Regions from separate parts of the Sporolactobacillus pectinivorans genome, predicted to be linked through region 2. Evidence: predicted binding sites of a transcription regulator. Region 2 holds the regulator's gene; the other holds the start of a gene.
The links. The regulator LexA, encoded in region 2, represses DNA repair genes until DNA is damaged. The targets are predictions, from matches to a motif close to CGAACATATGTTCG.
Positions count from the first base shown of each region.

Region 1: a site for LexA is predicted at 4,467-4,480, ahead of recA (recombinase RecA). Genes of this name have one in related genera too.

Region 1 covers NZ_NXGA01000001.1:1,960,157-1,971,302, reverse strand. The annotation lists gene COP04_RS09410 (stage V sporulation protein S) at 1-255, opposite strand, end outside; gene COP04_RS09405 (TIGR00282 family metallophosphoesterase) at 370-1,164, opposite strand; gene rny (ribonuclease Y) at 1,274-2,833, opposite strand; gene recA (recombinase RecA) at 3,324-4,394, opposite strand; gene COP04_RS09390 (competence/damage-inducible protein A) at 4,501-5,748, opposite strand; gene pgsA (CDP-diacylglycerol--glycerol-3-phosphate 3-phosphatidyltransferase) at 5,836-6,414, opposite strand; gene COP04_RS09380 (helix-turn-helix domain-containing protein) at 6,548-7,465, opposite strand; gene ymfI (elongation factor P 5-aminopentanone reductase) at 7,952-8,680, opposite strand; gene COP04_RS09370 (DNA translocase FtsK) at 8,744-11,053, opposite strand.
Region 2 covers NZ_NXGA01000001.1:2,094,837-2,105,982, reverse strand. The annotation lists gene COP04_RS10115 (CcdC family protein) at 1-345, opposite strand, end outside; gene COP04_RS10110 (Gfo/Idh/MocA family protein) at 392-1,321, opposite strand; gene COP04_RS10105 (YneF family protein) at 1,515-1,733, opposite strand; gene yneA (cell division suppressor protein YneA) at 2,179-2,475, opposite strand; gene lexA (transcriptional repressor LexA) at 2,646-3,257, shown strand; gene COP04_RS10090 (phasin family protein) at 3,423-3,776, shown strand; gene COP04_RS10085 (ABC1 kinase family protein) at 3,782-5,461, shown strand; gene COP04_RS10080 (MFS transporter) at 5,479-6,756, opposite strand; gene COP04_RS10075 (hypothetical protein) at 6,883-7,473, opposite strand; gene COP04_RS10070 (pyruvate oxidase) at 7,764-9,491, shown strand; gene COP04_RS10065 (pyruvate oxidase) at 9,669-11,146, shown strand, end outside.

The DNA.
Region 1 (11,146 bases), 130 kb from region 2:
CGGTTCAATGATTAATTTGATCGCCGTTCGCTCCTCGCCGTCAATTAAAATATCAGTAAAAGCCGGAATACAAATCAGATCTAGTCCGCTGGGGGCGACAAAACCTCTGGCAATCGCCACCGCTTTGACCGCCTGATTCAGGGCACCGGCCCCGATCGCCTGAATTTCTGCCGTTTTTTGCTCCCTCATTGCATGTGCAAGGGCACCGGCAACAGAGTTAGGTATAGATTTTGCTGAAACTTTCAACACGTCCATTTTCCTATTGTCATCTCCTTATGAGGATTGCCCATAATAAACTATATTCCTCAGCAGGATGACTATGCCTGACATTTATCCACCCATTCACTAGCCCTTTCGGTCCGAAGGCCATCAATCAAAAAAGGGATGGTCATCGTTGATCAATATTCTTTCGATCTTTACAGCACGGCCCGACTGATTATCAATCGATATGAGCACCGCGCCGAGCTGCCCTGGCCCCTGATCACTTTCGAACCGTACCGGCATTGCGGTCAGGAACCTTTTGGTTACCGCTGCTCTTTCAACACCAATAATTCCATTGTAAGGACCGGTCATGCCAACATCGGAAAGAAAAGCTGTACCCTGAGGGAATATGCGCTCATCAGCTGTCTGGACATGGGTATGCGTCCCGATAACTGCAGAAACTCTACCGTCGAGATACCAGCCCAGCGCCAATTTTTCACTCGTTGTTTCAGCGTGAATATCGACGAAAATGAAATTCGTTTTCTTCCGTGCTTCAGTAATAAGCCGGTCTGCAGTGCGAAACGGATCATCAATTGGGGGTAGAAAAACACGCCCCTGCAGATTGATAACAGCAACTGACAACTGATTAACCTGGATGATGCGCATTCCGGTACCCGGTGTGCCCTCCGGAAAGTTTGCCGGTCGAACAATTTTCTTCGCATCATCGATAAATTCAAAAATTTCACGATTGTCCCACGTATGGTTGCCCATTGTCAGGATGTCTGCTCCCATTTCCAGTAATTGAGTATAAATTTTCTTCGTTATACCCTTTCCGTGGGCTGAATTTTCAGCATTTACAATCGTCAGGTTCGGATGATAACGGTTCTTCATTTTGGGCAAATATTCCTCAAGCATCTCCCGCCCTGTTCTCCCGTATATATCTCCGACAAATAATAATTTCATATAAACCTCTCTTTTCCTTAAAAAAACGTCAACTTTTGTTTACTACAGTAAACCTGTCTCAGTAAACATCGGCAGATAGTAAAAGAAAGCGGCTGATCGCCGCTTTCTTTTACTTTGCATACTCAACAGCTCGTGTTTCGCGAATAACTGTGACCTTAATATTTCCAGGATAGTCCAGTTCATCTTCAATCTTCTTGGTAATATCATGCGCAAGCTGGAAGGACTTTGCGTCATCAATAATATCCGGTTGAACAATGATACGAATCTCGCGTCCTGCCTGTATCGCGTAGGACTTTTCAACGCCTTCAAATGACTCTGAAATTTCCTCGAGTTTTTCCAGACGGTGAATATAGGTTTCCAGGGTTTCACGACGTGCACCCGGACGTGCCGCAGACAATGCATCGGCGGCAGCGACAAGCACGGAAATTACCGATGTGGCCTCTGTATCACCATGGTGCGAAGCGATACTATTGACTACGACAGGATGTTCCTTATACTTAGTCGCAAGTTCAACGCCAATCTCAACATGGCTGCCCTCAACTTCGTGATCAATGGCTTTCCCGATGTCATGAAGCAAGCCGGCGCGTCTGGCAAGCATCTCATCCTCACCCAGCTCGGCTGCCATCATACCCGTCAGAAATGCAACTTCTACCGAATGTTTCAGTACATTCTGGCCGTAACTCGTACGGAAGTGCAATCGGCCGAGAATCTTAATCAAATCCGGATGCAGGCTGTGGATTCCAACTTCAAAAGTCGTCTGTTCCCCATAATCACGAATCTTTTCGTCTACTTCATGACGGGCCTTTTCAACCATTTCTTCGATTCGAGCCGGATGAATGCGACCATCCTGAACCAGCTTCTCCAAAGCAATCCTTGCTACTTCACGACGTATCGGATCAAACCCTGAAAGAATGACTGCTTCGGGTGTGTCGTCAATAATCAGGTCAATACCGGTCAGTGTTTCAAGTGTACGGATATTACGCCCCTCGCGACCGATAATACGCCCTTTCATCTCATCATTAGGGAGGTTGACAACTGATACTGTTGTTTCCGCAACATGGTCTGCCGCGCATCTTTGAATAGCGAGTGAAAGAATGCTTTTAGCTTTCTTTTCAGCATCTTCTTTCGCTCTCGTCTCGATTTCCTTTGCAATCTGAGCAGCCTCTCGTGTTGTTTCCCGCCTGACATCTCTGAGGATCAATTCCTTGGCCTCCTCATTGGTCAGACCAGAAATCCGTTCCAGCTCCTCCTGCTGCTTTTGCAGAATTTCCTCCACTTTGCCTTGCGTCTCTTCAATTTGTCGATGTTTCTTGCTAAGTGCTTCCTCCCTTTTTTCCAATGAACTTTCTTTATTGTCAAGAGATTCGCTTTTGCGATCCAGCAGGTCCTCTTTCTGAACCAGGCGGTTTTCCTGCCTTTGAAGTTCATTTCTACGTTCCCGGGCTTCGTTTTCTGTCTGAGACCTGATCGTGTGAATTTCTTCTTTGGCTTCAAGAAGTGATTCTTTCTTCAGTGCTTCAGCATCGCGGTGTGCATCTTCCACAATCTGATGTGCCGCTGTCTCAGCGGAAGCAATTTTTGCCTCAGCAATTTTTTTTCGGAAATAATAACCAACAAACAGACAAACTACAGAGATCAGCACAATGGAGATGATAATAATAATACTCATCATTTCACCTCCTTGCTTTTCCGTATCGCGAAAAAGTAAACCAATTGCTTTAACTTTTTTGAATAGCGCTCAATAAAGGATCGATAAAGAATATCCGGAGCAGGTCCATGCGCTGTATTGCCACATACGCTGGCTAAACGTTCGGAAACCGCTTGTTCCAATGGACGTTAAGCTCCAATATAAGCCCTATGTCAGCTTTTCAAGCACTTACTGGCAAAAATATTTACATATTCGTAAAGTCAGTAACCAAATCGTTACAAGTTTATTTTATAATTGCGTATTTGGGTTGTCAACCTTGTGCTGGCCCGAGCAAGATTAGTGTCATTGTTGTGCACAAGCCATCGTTTATTGATCTACCTCTTTATGTACATAGTTCAGAGGTGGGAACCTCCTCCGATACAAATATAGTAAATAAATAAAAGAAGACTGCGCCATAAACTGAGACAGGCACAATCTTCCCTCTAGTCAATAAAATATTACAAGGTAATTTTCAATCCAGTTCTTGCCCTGCAGGCTGCTGATTTTCATCAGGAGACGATTCATCTGCATGCTCATCCTGATCATCTTCATCGAGATGGTAATGATCCCGTATCTTAGCCTTGATTGCTTCTTTAATCGGTTCATTTTCTTTCAAAAACAACTTGGCATTCTCACGTCCCTGACCGAGACGTTCTTTATTAAATGAATACCAGGATCCGCTTTTTTCAACTATATCCAGATCAGATCCGATATCAAGTATTTCTCCTTCCTGGGAAATGCCATGTCCATACATAATGTCGACCTCTGCCTGCTTGAACGGAGGAGCAACTTTATTTTTTACTACTTTAATCCTTGCACGGTTTCCGACAATATCATTTCCTATCTTCAGAGTCTCAGCGCGGCGGACCTCAAGACGGACGGACGCATAAAATTTCAGTGCACGCCCACCGGGGGTTGTTTCAGGATTGCCAAACATCACGCCCACTTTTTCACGGATCTGATTAATGAATATCGCTGTCGTTTTTGACTTACTGATTGCACCTGAGAGCTTTCTCAGAGCTTGTGACATCAGCCGTGCCTGAAGCCCAACATGAGCATCGCCCATCTCGCCTTCAATTTCAGCTTTAGGGACTAATGCGGCGACCGAGTCGATTACAATGATATCAATAGCACCGCTTCTGACTAACGCTTCAGCGATCTCGAGTGCCTGTTCGCCGGTATCCGGCTGTGAAAGAAGCAGTTCATCAATGTTCACACCCAGATTTTCTGCATAAACAGGATCCAGCGCATGTTCCGCATCAATAAACGCTGCCTGTCCTCCGTTCTTCTGTACTTCTGCAATCGCGTGGAGCGCTACAGTTGTTTTACCTGAAGATTCAGGTCCATAAATCTCAATAATTCTGCCGCGGGGATAACCGCCAACCCCCATTGCAATATCCAAAGCCAGTGAACCGCTGGATACAGTAGACACGCGCTGATCCGGTTGTTCACCCAGTCTCATAATCGAACCTTTTCCAAACTGTTTTTCAATCTGGCGCAAAGCACTCTCAAGTGCTGCTTTCCTTTCGTTTCTTTCAGCCATCGTCCCAGTTCATCTCCTCATGCTTCGTATATTTATCATACCTTTTTTCGGAAATAAGCACAACTGTTCCCCAGAATATTTATTCGTATCTGGCAGGGCTCCAGCATTATTTTCCAACCACCGGCAAGTGTCGCAGATATCTTCGAATCAGATCATAGCCGGTTTTGACCGACTGAATTCTGATTTTCCTCCGTGATCCCCTGAAATGATACAGATAACTTTTGGAACCATCCGCGTCGGCAAATCCAATATAAACGGTACCTACCTCTTTGCCCTCACTTTTATCCGGCCCTGCAACACCTGTAAAGCTAATCCCAATATCCGACCCGCAGAGCAAGCGTACTGAAGAAGCCATCAATTTTGCGCATCGCTCACTGACAGCACCGTCACTGTCAAGCACTTCTGAAGGAATTTGAAGTGCGCGTTCCTTAACTGCATTCGTGTAGCACACAACGCCTCCATTAAGGACAGAGGAAGCACCTGGAAAACCGGTCATCCATTCCGAAGCCATTCCACCCGTTAGACTCTCGGCGAAGGCAATCGTTTTCCGTTCAGATGTTAAAAATCTGAATACAACTTCAGGAAGTGATTCCTCATTATAGCCGTATAGATAGGTGCCGACTCGCTGATCGATCTTCTGCTCAATCCGATCCAGCATTTTTTCTGCCTCATCTTTGCTTGTATGTTTAGCCGTCAGTCTGAGGGTGACTTCACCCTCTTTGGCAAGCGGCGCAATTGTCGGATTGGACTGGGCATCGATCAGATCAATGATTTTCGTTTCCAGCTGGGATTCACCGATACCAAAAAAACGAAGTACACGTGACTGAATGTGTTGCGAGTAGCTACGGGCAAAATAATCCCTTGCAAAGTCTAGAAACATCGGTTTCATTTCTGAAGGAACACCCGGCATCAGCAAATAAATATGCCCGCCTGATTCAACGATCATTCCTGGGGCCATCCCCTGTCTGTTCGGCAGCACATGGCTGCCTTCCATGACCAGTGCCTGCTTCAGATTGTTTTCCGTCATTTCCCGCCCTGTTGCCTTGAAATAGTCCAGCAAGCTGTCCATCGCTTGCTGATTCGTTACCAATTTTCTTCCAAGCAGTTTGGCCACTGTTTCTTTGGTCAGATCATCTTTTGTCGGACCGAGCCCACCGGTAAAAATGATCAGTTCCGCGCGTGATTCTGCCTGCTTGATTGAATCGCAAAGCCTGGATTCATTGTCACCGCATACGGTGTGAAAATAAACATCAATTCCAAGCAGCGCAAGCTGTTCTGATATGAACTGGGCATTTGTATTAGCGATCTGACCCAGGAGCAGTTCCGATCCGACCGCAATAATTTCTGCATTCATTATGCCAGACTCCCATCTTTCTGTTCTTTGTTGCTATTCATCCATTTTATTATCAAACACCCGGACTCTAAGCGCAACCAGAATGAATCACTTTGAGCGGAGCAAAACGTCACGATTTTTATAAAAATAGTCAGCTCCGGAAAGGATCGTCAGAATAACGGCAATCCAAAGCAAGATCTGATCAAACGGGAAACCGTTGATCCCGAAAGGAATATTATTAAACAGGAAGAAAATGATGGCAAGCATTTGAGAAAAAGTTTTCCATTTTGCAATTTTGCTGGCGGCGATCACGTCCCCCTCCCCCGCTGCCACAAGACGGAGACCGGTCACAGCAAATTCTCGTGCGAGGATAACGATCACCATCCAGGAAGCCATCCTGCCCATGCCGGTAAAAGATACAAACGCGCTCATGACAAGCAGCTTGTCGGCAAGCGGATCCAGAAATTTGCCGAAGTTAGTGACTAAATGCCGTTTTCGGGCGATCTGCCCGTCCAGCCAGTCCGTAATGGAAGCAATAATAAATACAAGGGCAGCAAGCAAATGGGAAAACGGAAGTAAAAAGTGACCGAAACTTAAAGCACCTAAGTCCATCGGGGACAGAAGAAAAATCAAAAATACGGGGATCATAATTATTCGGGTTACAGTTAACTTATTAGCGATATTCACGTCAGAATCCTCCTCAATATGAGAAAAACATTCATTTATTTTCAAGCAAGACACATAAAATACACAATTTGGAAGGATCGGCCTAAAAAAACGGAGCCGCCATATCTGGCTGGCCCCGCTGATAAACGGTTTATCATTTACTGAAATTGATGATTATGTCTTGCGTCGTGCCATTATTTGGAAAATTAAATGACTGTCCATTAATCTTTAAAGAAGTATTGGGAACACTGCCAAACCTCAGAGAGAGCGACTGGACGCTTGACGCATCAAATTGAAAGGACTTCTTTCCGCTATTTGAAACAATCCCCTGCTGAATCTGCACATTTGTCTTTGCATCTTTTGCCATAAACCAAGCTGGCAGCCCCGTCTTAGAAGAAACAACTACCATAAATTTAGTCGTCCCGGTCAACGTATAAGTCGAAATCTGCCCCTGAGTATTATCCAATTTTATTGTCTGCTGCCCAGATGAAGCATCGCTGGAGGAGGAACTGGTGGAATTCGCTCTTGAAGAGCTTGACGAACTTCCTGAACTCGAAGCGCTGGTGCCTTTAAAAGAAACCGAAGAACCTGCTCCCTGACTCTTCTCCCCCGTTTGACTCCCCTGGTGACTCATAATCCCAGTGATCAGTATATAAACGAGCACCAGAACAATCAGTATAAAGACAACGGTAATAGCCTTATTAATGAATGAAGACCATCTAACTGGACTCGACCGGCCGGGTCTTCTCGATCTGACCGGCCCCGATCGGACTGCCGGAACCTCTTCCGAACCGCTGGGCGGCAATGTATGAATATCGGCAGAAGTATCCCGATGCGTCTTGGGCATCTCCGAAGCATACTGCTGAGCAAATGTGCTAAAGTCAAGCCCGACTGCTTCAGCATAACTTTTAATAAACGCCCTAAGGTAAAAATCACCCGGAAGCTGCTTGAAATCGCCCTTCTCGATCGCCGAGAGGTAGCGTTTCTGAATCTTTGTTTCTTCCTGAAGATCGTCCAGAGAAAGCCCCTTTTCCTCCCGGGCTTCCCGCAATGCTTGACCAAGTTCACTCACTAAAAACACCTGCCATTATTAATTAAGGTCAGATCATGTTTTATCCGACCGCTGGGTTTCGTTCATTAACTATTATCTGTTCACCGCCGCGATTGTAAAGCTAAAGCAATCAATTTTATTCGGCAAAAAGACCGGTTTGATTTCTGCAAAATGAATGGATCCTGCTCACATTCCCTTCAGGGTAAGTCCATAACAAACAGCTAACTATTCCCTAAATACCGGATCCCGTGCTCTCGTCAGGTGAATGGCTCCCAAAATATGACCGATTAGGCCTCATCCCGGCCTAATCTTTATGTATTCGTATTCCAGATGCCATTTCCCGCTGTATGCCAAAATGAACAACTAGTTTTCTTCCTTTGTTAATATTATCATAATCTGACCTTTTTAACGATAATGTTGCTAAAGAAATATTGCCGTGAAAACCTTCTCAGCATCGACAGTATCCACGTCTCATTATGTCGCGCCAAAACAAGCGTATTAGGCAAATCAGCAATACCAGGCACCATTCGCCGAAATGACCTGGCCGCTTATATAACCGGAGGCCGGGCTCATAAGAAATTGGATCAGCGAAGCAATTTCGTCAGGCCGTGCCAACCTGCCCATCGGGATTTCATCTTTGACTAATTCAATGTTCTCTTTGCTGAATTCATTCATCATCGGCGTATTAACGGCTCCCGGTGCTACCGCGTTAGCGGTAATCCCGCTGGGAGCGACCTCTTTCGCCAGCGCTTTGACAAAAGTGTTCTGGCCGCCCTTTACCATAGAATACAGTACCTCTGTCGACGCTCCGGTCAACCCCCAGATTGACGAAACAAAAATGATCCTTCCCTTTTTTGCTCGAATCATTGGCTGAATTAAATGCTGAATTAAACGGAAAGGACTCGTCAACTGAAGCTGGACGAACTCCTGTACTATGTGCTCCGGTACATCCTGAAAAAGCCCTACCTGACTTTTCCCGCAGTTATAGACGACACCGCTGACCGGAAGATCAAGCTCACCCAGTAATTTTTCAGTGCCTCGAGTTTCCGACAAATCCGCCTGTACACAGGTAAAAAACTGATCCGGATACTGTGCAGAAAGTTCTTGAGACAAATCATTTGCCCTTTTTTCACCCGTATTGTAGTGAAGATAAATGGAATGGCCGGACTCCGCAATTTTTCTCGCTGTCGCCTGTCCGATTGCGCCACTGGCGCCCGTAATTAGAACATTTTCCACATCACATCATCCTCATGCCGGCTCACGCCGCACTATAAATATATTCGTTCTTTCAAAATAACTTCAGCGGGTATTTGCTTCATCATTTTGTTTTGGCACAAGCACAGCGCGGGGTTTGCTGCCCTCATAAGGACCGACAATATGCCGCTCTTCCATTGCATCAATCAAACGTGCCGCACGTGTATAGCCAATGCGGAAACGGCGCTGAAGCATCGAAACACTTGCGGTCTGCATGTTGACAACAAGCTGCACTGCGTCATCAAACAGCTCATCATCCACTTTTTCCTGGTTTTCTTCCGGTTGTTCGTCAGGAATCATATCTTTCCGGTAATGGGCTTTCTGCTGCCCGATCACGTAGCGTACCACATTTTCAACTTCATCATCAGACAAAAAGGCGCCCTGTATCCTGACAGGTTTTGAAGCACCGATGGGTAGAAAAAGCATATCGCCCTTCCCAAGCAGTTTCTCGGCACCCCCTGAATCAAGAATAGTACGGGAATCCATCATGGAAGAAACGCTGAAAGCAATACGTGACGGAATATTGGCTTTGATTACCCCGGTAATAATATCCACAGAAGGACGCTGTGTTGCGATAATCAGATGAATACCCGCTGCCCGGGCCATCTGTGCAAGCCTCGTAACCGTTTCTTCCACATCCTTTGAAGCGACCATCATCAGATCTGCCAATTCATCAATAATAACGACAATATAAGGCATGAGCGGCTGCTTTTCTTCATGTTCAGCGTTAAACTTTCTGACTGTTTCGTTGTAACCTTCCAGATTCCGTGTCCCGCTTTCAGAAAAAAGCTCATATCTTCTCTCCATTTCCCCAACCACATTTTTCAGACCCTGTGCTGCTTTTCCAGGATCAGTCACAACCGGCGTCAGAAGATGGGGTATGCCATTGTATACGTTCAGTTCAACCATCTTTGGGTCAATCATGAAAAGCTTGACCTCGCTCGGTTTGGTACGCATCAGAAGTGTAACAATAATACTGTTGATGCAGACACTTTTTCCGCTTCCTGTCGCGCCAGCTACGAGCAGATGGGGCATCTTGTTCAGATCAGATAAAATCGGTTCACCTGAAATATCACGGCCAAGACCAACCGTCAGTTTTGATACTGCGTTTTTGGCATTCTTCGATTCAAGAACTTCACGCAGCCCCACCATCGCTACTTCCCGATTAGGGACTTCGACCCCGACCGCCGATTTGCCCGGAATCGGCGCTTCAATCCGGATATCCTTTGCTGCCAAGGCAAGGGCAAGATCATCGCTCAGGCCCAGAATGCGGCTGACTTTTACGCCTGCTTCCGGATAAACTTCATATCGGGTGACAGCCGGTCCGAGATGGACTTCGCGGACCGCTGCACGCACGCCAAAACTCTCAAAGGTCCGCTCAAGCGTGCGTACATTCTCCGCGATGTGCTTCCGTTCATTATTCTGGGCATTTTTACGCGGATGATTGAGTAATTCAAGTGGCGGCAGCTGATAGTCCTCATTTTCGACGGATGTGTGCATGAAATCAGCTGAATCCGGCATCTCGACATTCGCAGCAGGCAGATTTTGCTTCGGGACAGGAGGCATATCCTGCGGGGGATCCGCCTGCGCAGCCTGACGCTCATTAAAATCGTGTATTTCCGGTTCCGGGAAAGAGAGTTCTTCTGGCGGTGCATCCACTGACAAACCCGTTTGGTTATGTCCGGTACCCGGCCTGCCGCTTTTTTTGGCTTTCCTTGAGAAAAGTCTACGAACAGCTTCTTTTCCGCCCAGAAAACTCTTCCGCATGCTTTTGAACGTACCCCCGAAAAGTTTTCTTGCGGTATCTCGCAGTGAATGACCGGTAATCAGAATTAATGCCACAATAATCATGACCCCGCTCATGAACAGCGTGCCTATTGTAGCAAACAGATAGTGAAAAAAAGCGAATTCGATGGCACCGATCATACCGCCGCCCAGCCCGCTTCCCGGAATAGTCCCCGTCAGTTCACCTTGAAAAAGCAAAAAAGTATTGTAAATGACCGAGCGGTTCTGCCATTGATTAACCTTTGAAAGTGTTTCAAACAGCTGAACATGGCTGATCAGCATCAACGCCAAGGACAGCAGATAAAAACCGGACATCCTTCTTGTAAAGAAAGACGGCTGTCTCCGGAACAGCACGTAGTAGACAGACAACGCCAGAGAAAAAAGCAAAAGGATGATCCACCAGTCCCCTGCAAAAAAGCGACAGGCTTCCTTCAACACTTCACCTGCGACGCCAAGGCTGCTGATCCCGATACAGGTGAGAGAAAACATGCATAATCCACCAACCTCATAGATCAGTGTTTCCTTCCATCCCTTTTTTGCTCGCGTGCGTCTTTGCTTCCCTTTTGCCATGCTCACACCTCTAAAATAATAAAAAAATAAATGAATCTCTTGTTATGGATGGTTGTCCAATAGATTGCAGGACACTGCTCCCTATGTCTTAAA
Region 2 (11,146 bases):
AATCTTCATTACAGTGCGCACAACGAGCAGCCCGATGAGAATAAATACGAATGCCTTGGATCGTTTTAAATAAACGGCATCGTCAACACGTTCAAATTTTGACGTTTTAATTAGAAATATGGAAAAGGCCATCCCCACCAGAAAAGCCGATCCTGCTTCCCAATAAGGGAGCCATGTTTTCGGCTCAATAAACATTATAAATCCAGTCGCCATGAATAGCGGTGGAAGCAATAACTTCTTTGCATTCGTCGGTTTCTTAGATGCCTTCAGTCGGATAAAAATCACCATGCAGGCGAACAGCACACCAATCAATAATCCAATTATTTCTGCGGCTATCTTATTCATCCCCCAGCTAGCACAAACATGTGTTGTTAAAACCTATTAATTCGTTTCAGTTCATCGGCTCATCTTTCCTCTCTGCCTTCTGAACTATTCTCTCACAAATCAAATGCGTTTCCAATGCATCCGCCTTCGAGATCGGCTCACTTTTGTGCGCTTTTACAGCATCAAGAAAAGCCGTAATAATCTGCACAAAACCTCTCTTATATAGAGTCGCGGTCCAGTCGCTAAATTGTTTCCGAAACCTGCCCGTGCCATTTATTTGTTCAAGTTCAGTCAGATTATGCACGATATATTCACCGGCCGGCGACATAATCTGAAGCCGTTCCTGATTAGCCCCGCTCATCCTGCTCATCACTGTAACGACCATCCGGTTGCCTGCATGCAAATTGACGCTGAGATTTGTGTAAAGATTAGCTTCGTTTTTCTTTGCAGCCACGTCAATCCTATCGACAGGCTGATTAAGCAAATAACGGACTGTATCCACAACATGGATAAAATCATCATATACAAAGGTTCGAATGTTCTTGGGATCATTGACACGATTTTTCTGGTAAACAATCATCGATTTGCCAGGAACTGCAAAAGCTTCGTTGTTAAGTGGTGCGAAACGCCGATTGAATCCGGTCATCAACAATACCTTTTGTTTTTCAGCAAGTTCTGTAAGTTCCCTCGCCGTTTCATAATGGTCAGCAATCGGTTTGTCTACATAGACAGAAATTCCTTCGTTTAATAGTTTAGAAATGATTGCCGGATGGGCTGAAGTTGCAGCATGAACGAAAGCGGCTTCGATACCGCTTTCAATTAGTTGATCGATAGATTGATAAAGATATTTCCATCGGTACATCGCACTGATTTTTTCAAGCGTCTGCGCATTGCGCGTACAAAAATGAAATTCAACATCTTTCAAACCAGCATAAACTGGCAAATAGGCTTTCTCTGCAATTGAACCAATGCCAACGACCCCGATTTTCATACTCATCATCCCTGCCTCATTGAAATGTACGACCATTGCTTTCTATTTTATCATGATTTTCATCTGCGGAAGCGCCCCACGCAAGTCATTTTAAATCGAACTAAATTCTTTCTGAAGAACGACTAGCCATTTAAGCTAAAAACATGCCCAAGTATAACAAAGGCCCAGTCGGATTACTGTATCCGGTTGGGCCAATGGGTCAATCCTTCGTCTGATTATTGATCGCTTTCATCATTTGATTGAGCTTTTTTTGTGACGGGTGCTGGCCCATTTGAGTCATCATCACACGGAGCATCTGTTCATTAATCGGCGGATTCTTCTTCAGATAGTTCATCATATATCTACGGGCAATCAGGAAGCCAAGGATTAATCCAACAGCCAGACTGACAATGCCCACTAATATGTATAGCCACAGCATGTGCCTGTTCCTCCTTGTGTCAATTTTCCATTTCTCAGTTTACACTATCCCATGAAATCAGGTCAACCATACTTTGATTGGAAATCCTGATTATTGTTTGTCAGAAAATCGAAAACATTAAGGATCCACAAAAAAAGGAAGAACGCTATACATATAAAAGATGTAAGGCGTTCATCTGAAGGAGGATGAAAAATAACCTGTCGGTGAAAGGCAAGGTCAGATCACCGAGAGGAATTTAACATATTTTAATCGGTATTTCACAAAATGAAATACACGCGATTAAACAATTAAAATTTGCTGTTTCATTACAAACATATTAATTAACCTTTTGTTATATAACAGTATACCATAAAAAAGTTGCCTTGCAAATGAAAAGGCAGCCATGTCTCATTTAATAATTTCCTAGATTTTTCTTGTGCCAGTAAGTAAGATAAGCCGATTGAATTTATTCATTTATAGGAATGATTAATTTTTGGCCAAGTTCAATATGATTGCGAACAAGCCCGTTTTCGTTTTCGACCAGCTCAATAAATGATTCCTTCGAAAGTCGCGGATTCTGATGCTGATATTCCTGCGCAATGGACCACAGTGAGTCCCCCTTTTCAACAGTAATCGTTCTGAAGCCGTTGCTGTCGGCAGTCACATGGCTTGTCAGTGTCAAAAAAAGAACAACAGTCATGAACAAAAGTATTGCAACATATGAAATTCCCTTTAATTGATGACGTTGAAAAAATGCATTCATCAGTATCCCTCCGATAATTCATTATTAAAGAATATATGTTCTTGAGAATGTTTGTTCGATAATCATATTATATGAAGAACATTAGTTCGCGTCAATAGTTCGAACGAATGTTTGCATCGAAAGATAGCAAATGATATAATAAGCAAAAGAATATGAAAAGGAGCAGGGCAATGAGAATCTCTAATCGCCAGCAATCGATACTGGATTTTATCAAACATGAAGTTGCAACCAAAGGTTACCCTCCTTCGGTGCGTGAAATATGCAATGCCGTTGGCCTCGCTTCAAGCTCCACAGTGCATGGCCATCTTGAAAGGCTGGAAAAAAAAGGCTTGATCCGGCGTGATCCGACCAAGCCGCGTGCGATTGAAGTGCTGGATCACGATAGTAATGTTTTTAGTGAAAAATCAGTTCCTGTTCCGGTCATTGGCAAAGTAACCGCGGGAATGCCCATCAGCGCCGTGGAAAACATTGAAGAGTATTTCCCCGTTCCGCTTTCAATGGTTGAAGAAGACGAAGCCTTCATTCTCAATGTCTCAGGAGAAAGCATGATTAATGCCGGAATACTTGATGGCGACAAAGTTATCGTCCGTCAGCAGAACACTGCTGAAAATGGGGAAATTGTCGTCGCAATGACTGAGGAGGATGAAGCAACAGTCAAACGCTTTTTCAAGGAAGAGGACCATTTCCGGCTGCAGCCGGAGAATCCGTCCATGGATCCGATTCTTTTGGATAATTGCACGATTCTTGGAAAGGTTATCGGGGTTTTCAGAACCATAAGCTAATCAGCGGTTTTGATCACCGTTACAGTATAAGGTCGGGAAGGAATGGGTAAAACTTCTTCCCGGCTTTTTTGTTTTTCAGTAATAACACGTTTTTCTGTATTCGCATTCATATACTTTGGCTGTAAAGTTGGTTAAAATATAGAAAAGATGACTGGAGTGAGATCTATGAATGATCAGTTGAAAAGATTTTTTCTCATCGGTCTTGGTTTAACCGTGATCAGCAAGGACAAGGCGGAAAAATTCATCCATGAGTTAACAACTGAAGGAAATACCGCCGCAAACGAAGCAAAATCCTATTTGTCAAAATTAAATGATAAAGGAAAATTAAAAAAAAACGAATGGAAGAACGATTTCAGGGAAGAGACAAAAGGAGCGATCGCAGATTTGGGATTTGTTACTATAGAGGAATATAACAAATTGAAAGAAAGATTGGAGAATCTTGAGAAACAAGGCTCAAAAGATTGCTCCATCCATCCTTCGGAGAGTAATGGTCTAGAAAATGATACTACAGACAGGTGAGTCCAATGATTGGTAAGCACATTCGGCATATTCAGCGCTATCGTGAAATTCTTACCGTGCTCGTCAAATATGGATTTGGTTACATCGTCAAAGATGTCGGACTGTCCCACCTGCTTTCGTTCCCTAAACAGCTTGCTTCTGATTTTTCGGGCAAGAACAGTGATGCAAAACCTCTTGGCAGAAGAATCAGGCTTATGTGTGAAGAACTCGGTCCTACCTTTATTAAACTCGGCCAGCTGCTCAGTCTCAGGACCGACCTCATACCGGAACAGATCGCTGCAGAATTGAGAAAACTGCAGGATCATGTCACTCCTCTCGACCCCAAAATCATTAAAGCCGTCGTTGGCGAGGAACTCGGCGCCTCGACAGAAAATGCCTTTTCCAAATTTGAGGAAGACTGTCTCGCAGCCGCTTCAATCGCGCAAGTTCACCGGGCAGAATTAGTCACCGGAGAAAGTGTAGTTGTCAAAGTCAGAAGACCGGACATCGAGACCGTGATCAGCAATGACATTGAAATTCTCAGGGAATTAGCGACATTGATAGAAAAACGCTATGCCTGGGCAAAAAGCTTTCAGATCTGCGATTTGGTCGAAGAATTTTCCCAGGCAATCCGGCTTGAACTGGACTACTTCAGGGAAGGCAGAAATACTGAAAAAATCTGCCACTACTTTGCTGATGATGAAGAAATCATTATTCCAAAAGTATATTGGCGATATTCCACTCAACAGGTTCTGACACTGGAATACATTCATGGTTCCAAATATAGCGATGTGGTCAATGATTCATCGCAAAGATTCAATCATAGGATCATCGCTGAACGCCTGGTCCGTTCTTTTCTTGATCAGGCATTAATCGCTGGTATTTTTCATGGCGATCCTCATCCAGGTAACTTATTTTTCTTTCCGGGAAATAAAGTCGCCTACATCGACTTTGGTCAGGTCGGCACTTTAAATGAAGAAATGAAGCACAACTTTGCAAACCTGATTATCGGCCTGATGAAAGGAGATATTGATCTTCTTTTCCGAACTATTTTTCTCATGGCATCGATGCCTGATGGTATGGATGAAAGATTGTTCAGAACCGATCTTGAACTATTGCGTGACAAATATTATGACCTCCCCTTTAAGAATATTCACATTGGTCTGGTTGTCCGGGATATATTTGAAATAACTAAAAAGTACCGCATTTCCATTCCGAAAGATTACACGCTTCTTGGAAAGGCCCTGATCACGCTCGAAGGACTGATCACTGCGCTTGACGATCAAATCAGCATTCTGGAAATTGCTGAACCTTACGGCAGAAAATTGATGTTGCACCGTCTGAATCCTGAACACCTTTCAAAAAAATTTTATAATAGTTTATTCGATGCTGCAGAAAACAGCATCAAAATTCCTTCACTATTACGGAAAACGCTGATGCATCTTTATAAGGGAAAAACGCATGTCGAAATGGAACTTCCTCAGCTGGAAATGCTGCTCACCAAGCTTGATCGGGCCGCCAACAGGATATCGTTCAGCATCATTCTGCTAGCTTTCAGTATTATTCTGGCCGGAATAATACTGGGTGAAACTTTCGGAAGCCACCCTGTTTTCAACGGGATTCCGATCCTCGATATTGCAGTAACCATCGTTCTGTTCATGTTTTTGCTGGTGATGCTCGCTATCTTCCGGTCCGGGCGGTTCTAACACTTTTCGGTTGCTTTCTACGCTTCAGAACCAGGCCGCACAGTTGGGACAGCGGCGATTCGGTCTAAGCTCTCCCGCACGAAAAAGGTATAATAAATAGCTGAAAGGAAAGTCAGGCTGCCCACAATAAGGAAAATTGACTCTATAGAAATCCAGGCCGGAAAGGCAGCCATAATCAAACCAAGCGTCAATGACTGAAAAAGCATCATAATCGGCGTACTCCAGCTCTCCACCCTCCCCATCATTTTCGGATCAACAACACAGGGCATCCATCCGCCTATCGCAACATTTACAAATGGAATAAACAATGTGGAGAAAAACATCAGCACCAAGAAAACCACTACATTCGGTGCATAACCCGCTGCAATAATGAATGAGCCGCTGGCAGTCAAACCAGAAACAATCATTGTTTTATAGGACCACTTTCCTGAAAATAGCGAGGCCAGCAGACTTCCGGCTAATATACCAATGCCGGAGACCACCCCTCCCCAGACGGAAATATACTGATAAGCATCCGGCGCCAGCTTATATTTTAAAATAAAAATCAGCATGACACTGCAACCGCCGTTGATAATACCGAAAATGGCAAAGCTGGCGATCAGTGAAATCAACAACCGGCTATGGGCAATATAATGAAATCCCTGGCTGAAATCATTTTTTATCATTTCCAGATTAATTGAACGCCAAATATGACTACCATTAGGAAGCCGTACTTCGCTGCTAATTTTCAGCGAACGAATCAGTATTGCTGAGACGATAAACGAAAGGGTGTCAATCAAAATGGCTCCCGGTGCGCCGGCCCGCCAATACACAACTGCTCCAAGTCCATTGCCGAAAATCATGAACAGACTGCTGATCATCTGATTTAATCCCGCAGCGACGGGATAATCTTCTTTTTTTAAAACGCCCTGTATGATGGCCTGTTCTGCTGGCGCAAAGAATTTGGACACTGCAGCCCTGAGAAATATCATGGCAAAAATGAGCCAAAGCAGATGAGTAAGCAGTGAAACAAGCAAACCTAATGACAATCCTGCGCTGATCAGGTCGCAATTAGCCGCAATTTTCTGGCGGTCCATACGATCGGCTGCCACACCCACCAGCCAGAAAATAAGCAGTGAAGGCAGTGTAGACATCAGTTCGTTAAATGTGGCGAGATAGGGTTGATTGCTGAAACGATCCAAAAGATAAAAAACCAGCGCCGTCATCCCGATCACACTGCCGAGCTGAGAGGTGACTGATGCTGAAAACAACAGCGTGTAATGCTTATTTTTAAAAATGCTAAATGTCCTGGCCATACCATTTCACGTCCCGTTTCTTCATAGTTTTCAACCTTACAGATCCATCTTAAACAGATGCGTCGATTGAAAAAACAACCTTCTGATCGGTTTAATCTCCGACCCGGGACTGATTTTATATGGTCTTCATTTTTCAAGCAAAAGGTGATAGATGCGCTGACTTACTGTATGATCCAGTCCCGCAACGTACTGGTTGAGCTTTTTCTGTGCTTCAAAGATCTGATTAGTTCTTTCTTTTCCGGTACTCTGAACGAGCCGATTAAATTCATCCGATATCCTTTTAGCATTCTCTTCACTAATTTCCCGACCGGCAAGGAATAAGACGGCAAGTCTGCGATGGTCAGGAACCAGCGTCTGCCGTCTATCACCAGGTTTATTTGAAACAATCATGCAAGAGACCGGTCCCGAACAATCGACCAGAGCAAACAGGACATCCTGTTTTTCAAAAGGCACATGCCGTATCGTCTCCTCTATTGCCTCAAGCGCAGTTTCATTAAAAACATGATTTTCCTTTTGAAAAGGATACATTTTCTTAATTTTTTTGAGTGCCGATGCGCTTCCCGTGCAAACCACTAATTGATTTTCCGATACTTTTACCATACTCGGTTTTGTTCCGGGTAACACAATCCGATCCCCGTTTTTATCCAAATCAGTCAGATGACAATCACTGACGACTGAGACTCTTTCAGGTGACGCGATAATTGAGACGAAACTCATGCTGTCAACTCCTCCTTCATACTTTTTTATTCTAAATAAAGATTTAACAGATCTCCGAGAAAAAATCTAGTTAACAACAAGATTTAAGAAAATTAAGGCATCGAAGAACAACAAATCATGAAATCATGGTTTTTTATAACTTTGAAAGCATAAGCATTTGCATTTTTTTAAAAAAGTCATAAAATAGACTCATAAGGTTCACAAATTTGTCAAATAAAAAGATAAAAGCTTGAGGCACAGATCCTGTCATGTTTCAAGCAAGCTATTAAACTTGAAGGAGGACTTTCTCTATGGGAAAGATCAAGGCAAGTGAAGCAGTAATCAAGTTGTTTGAAAACTGGGGTATCGATCATATTTACGGCATCCCGGGCGATTCCATCGATACAATGGTTGAAGCACTGAGAAAAAAAGAAAGTAAAATTAAGTTCTATCAGGTCCGTCATGAAGAAGTTGCGTCGCTGGCAGCTGCAGCCTACGCCAAATTAACCGGCAAGATCGGTGTTTGTCTCGCTATTGGCGGTCCGGGCGCCATCCACTTGTTAAATGGCATGTATGACGCAAAAATGGATCATGTTCCAATGCTCGTGCTTGTCGGTCATATTCCTTCCAGATTGACCGGAACGGATTACTTTCAGGAAGTTAATACTGTGGATCTGTTCAAAGATGTGGCCGTATATAATAAGGAGCTTACCAGTGCGGAGAGTTTCCCGACCGTTGTCAATCAGGCCATCCGTACAGCCTATCAGGAACGCGGTGTTGCCGTCCTCTCGATACCCGATGATATCCCTGTCGGAGAAATTTCGGATCATGCGGCTCAGCTTTCCACTGTATTTGAGAAAAAAGTACCTGGCCTGGTTGAAAACGATCTCAGTGATGCAGTTGCATTGATTAATGCGGCAAAAAATCCGGTTATCCTTGCGGGTGTCGGCTCAAAAGGCGCAAAAAAAGAATTGATGGCATTTTCCGAACGCATTTCTGCACCCGTCGCTGTTACGCTGCCGGGAAAGGGCGCGCTGCCTGATGAACATCCTAATTTTCTGGGAAACATTGGAAAAATAGGCACTAAACCTGCTTACGAAGCCATGAAAAGTGCTGATTTGCTGATCATGGTTGGCACGGACTATCCGTATGCCGCCTATCTGCCAGAAGGAGCAAAATGTGTCCAGATTGATATCGATCCGGTTCGCATTGGCAAAAGATATTCTGTAACAGTTGGTATTGTCGGCGACGCAGCTGATGCTCTTGCTTACCTGACAGACCATATCACCCCTGTCACCGACCGGCCATTTCTGAAAATCTGTCAGGACAGAATGGCTAAATGGCAGAGCTGGATGGATGAGGACAAAGATAACAAGAAAACGCCGATTGCTCCCCAGGCAGTTATGTCGGCGATTCAGTCCATTGCGGAAGATAACGCGATTTTCTCGGTGGACGTCGGCACGGCAACCGTATGGTCTACTCGTTACCTCCATGTAACCAATCAGGACTTTCTCGTTTCGGCATGGCTCGGGACAATGGGTTGCGGCCTTCCGGGAGCACTTGCTGCCAAACAGGCATTTCCTGATCGCCAGGCGATCGCAATTTGCGGCGATGGCGCATTCTCGATGGTCATGCAGGATTTCGTAACCGCAGTTAAGTACAATTGGCCGATCATCGTTGTTGTATTGAACAACAAACAGCTATCATTTATAAAATATGAACAGCAGTCTGCAGGCCAACTCAATTATGGCATTGATTTGCAGGATATTGATTATGCAAAGTTTGCTGAAGCCTGCGGAGGCAAAGGTTTTCACGTCGAGAAACATGAAGAACTGCAAGGCGCATTTGAAGCAGCGAAAGCATCGGATGTTCCAGTTATCCTCGACATTGCAGTAGACAAAGATGCCGCCCCGCTTCCAGGAAAAATTGTAATGGATGAAGCCAAAGGTTATACTAAATTTGCAACAAAATCAGTTGTTGAAAATCATAAACTGGAAAAAATGCCGCCGATGAAAGACATCATGCGCCATTTTATCTGATTCATATTCAAAACCTGCATGAGCATTCAGCTACGCTTTGTTTAGCTGAATGCTTTTTTTATTTTCCTGATCTTTCATCTGCTTCTCATATTATTTCAGTTCGGCGGCATAATATACAGGAAATTGGGATGTAACACAATATAGATGCTGAGCTGCACCTACGAAGGGAGACTTAATATGGGAAAAATAAAAGCAGGCGATGCAGTTGTACAGCTGTTAGAAAACTGGGGTATTGACCATATTTACGGAGTGCCCGGAGGCTCGATTGACAGAATGGTCGAGGCAATCCGAAAACAAGAAGACAAAATCAAGTTTTATTTAGTCCGTCATGAAGAAGTTGCCGCACTCGCCGCATCTTCATATGCAAAGTTGACCGGAAAAATAGGGGTTTGTCTGGCTGTCAACGGTCCCGGAGCAATTCACTTATTAAGCGGCCTCTATGATGCCAAAATGGATCACGTTCCGATGCTTGTCCTCGTCGGCCATACACCAACAACACTGACGGGTACCGACTTTTTTCAGGAAATAAACATGCCGGAACTGTTTAGGGACGTGGCAGTCTATCAGCAAGTCGTTGCCAGCGCCGAAACCTTCCCGGCGGTTGTGAATCAGGCCATTCGCACTGCCTATCAGGAAAATGGTGTTTCCGTCCTCATGATTCCGGACGATTTGACATTGGGCGAAATTCCGGATGATGACTTGCAATTAAACACATTGTTTGAAAAGAAAATACCGGGACTGGATATCGACGATTTAAGCGACGCTGTAGCCTTGATCAATTCAGCGAAAAATCCGGTAATTCTGGCAGGGGCGGGTTCGCGAAAAGCCAAAAAAGAATTGAAGTGCTTCATAGAACGCATTGCCGCACCTGTCGTTATTACGTTACGCGGAAAAGGTGTGATACCTGACAGCCATTCGAATTTTTTGGGAAATATCGGCCACCTCGGCACACGTCCTGCATACGACGCAATGAAAGCCTGTGATTTGCTGATTATGGTCGGAACGAATTATCCGTATACAGAATATCTTCCTGATCATGCCAAATGCATTCAGATTGAAATTGATCCTGTACGGATCGGTAAAAGATATGCAGTGACTGTGGGCATTCTTGGAGACTCGGCAGAGGCACTTGCCTATCTGAACGAGCATACGACGCCGGTCTCTCAGCGACCTTTTCTCGAGTATTGCAGGGAAAGCATGTCTCAATGGGAACATTGGCTCTCTGAGGATATGCGCAAGACACAGACTCCTCTTGCTCCGGAAGCAATAATGTCAGCGGTTCAATCCATTGCGGATGACAATGCTATTTTTTCAATTGATGTTGGCAACGCCACGATATGGTCAACACGGTACTTGAAGCTCACTCAGCAGGATTTTATCATTTCCGCCTGGCTGGGTACGATGGGTTGCGGACTTCCCGGAGCGATGGCGGCAAAGCAGGCATTTCCCGACCGCCAGGCGATCGCCATATGCGGTGATGGAGGTTTTTCAATGGTTATGCAGGATTTTTCGACTGCAGTCAAGTACAACTGGCCGATTATTGTCGTGATTCTGAACAATAAGGAATTTGGATTTATCAAGTTTGAACAGCAGTCCGCAGGAGAACTGAATTACGGTATCGATCTTGAGGATATTAATTACGGTAAATTTGCTGA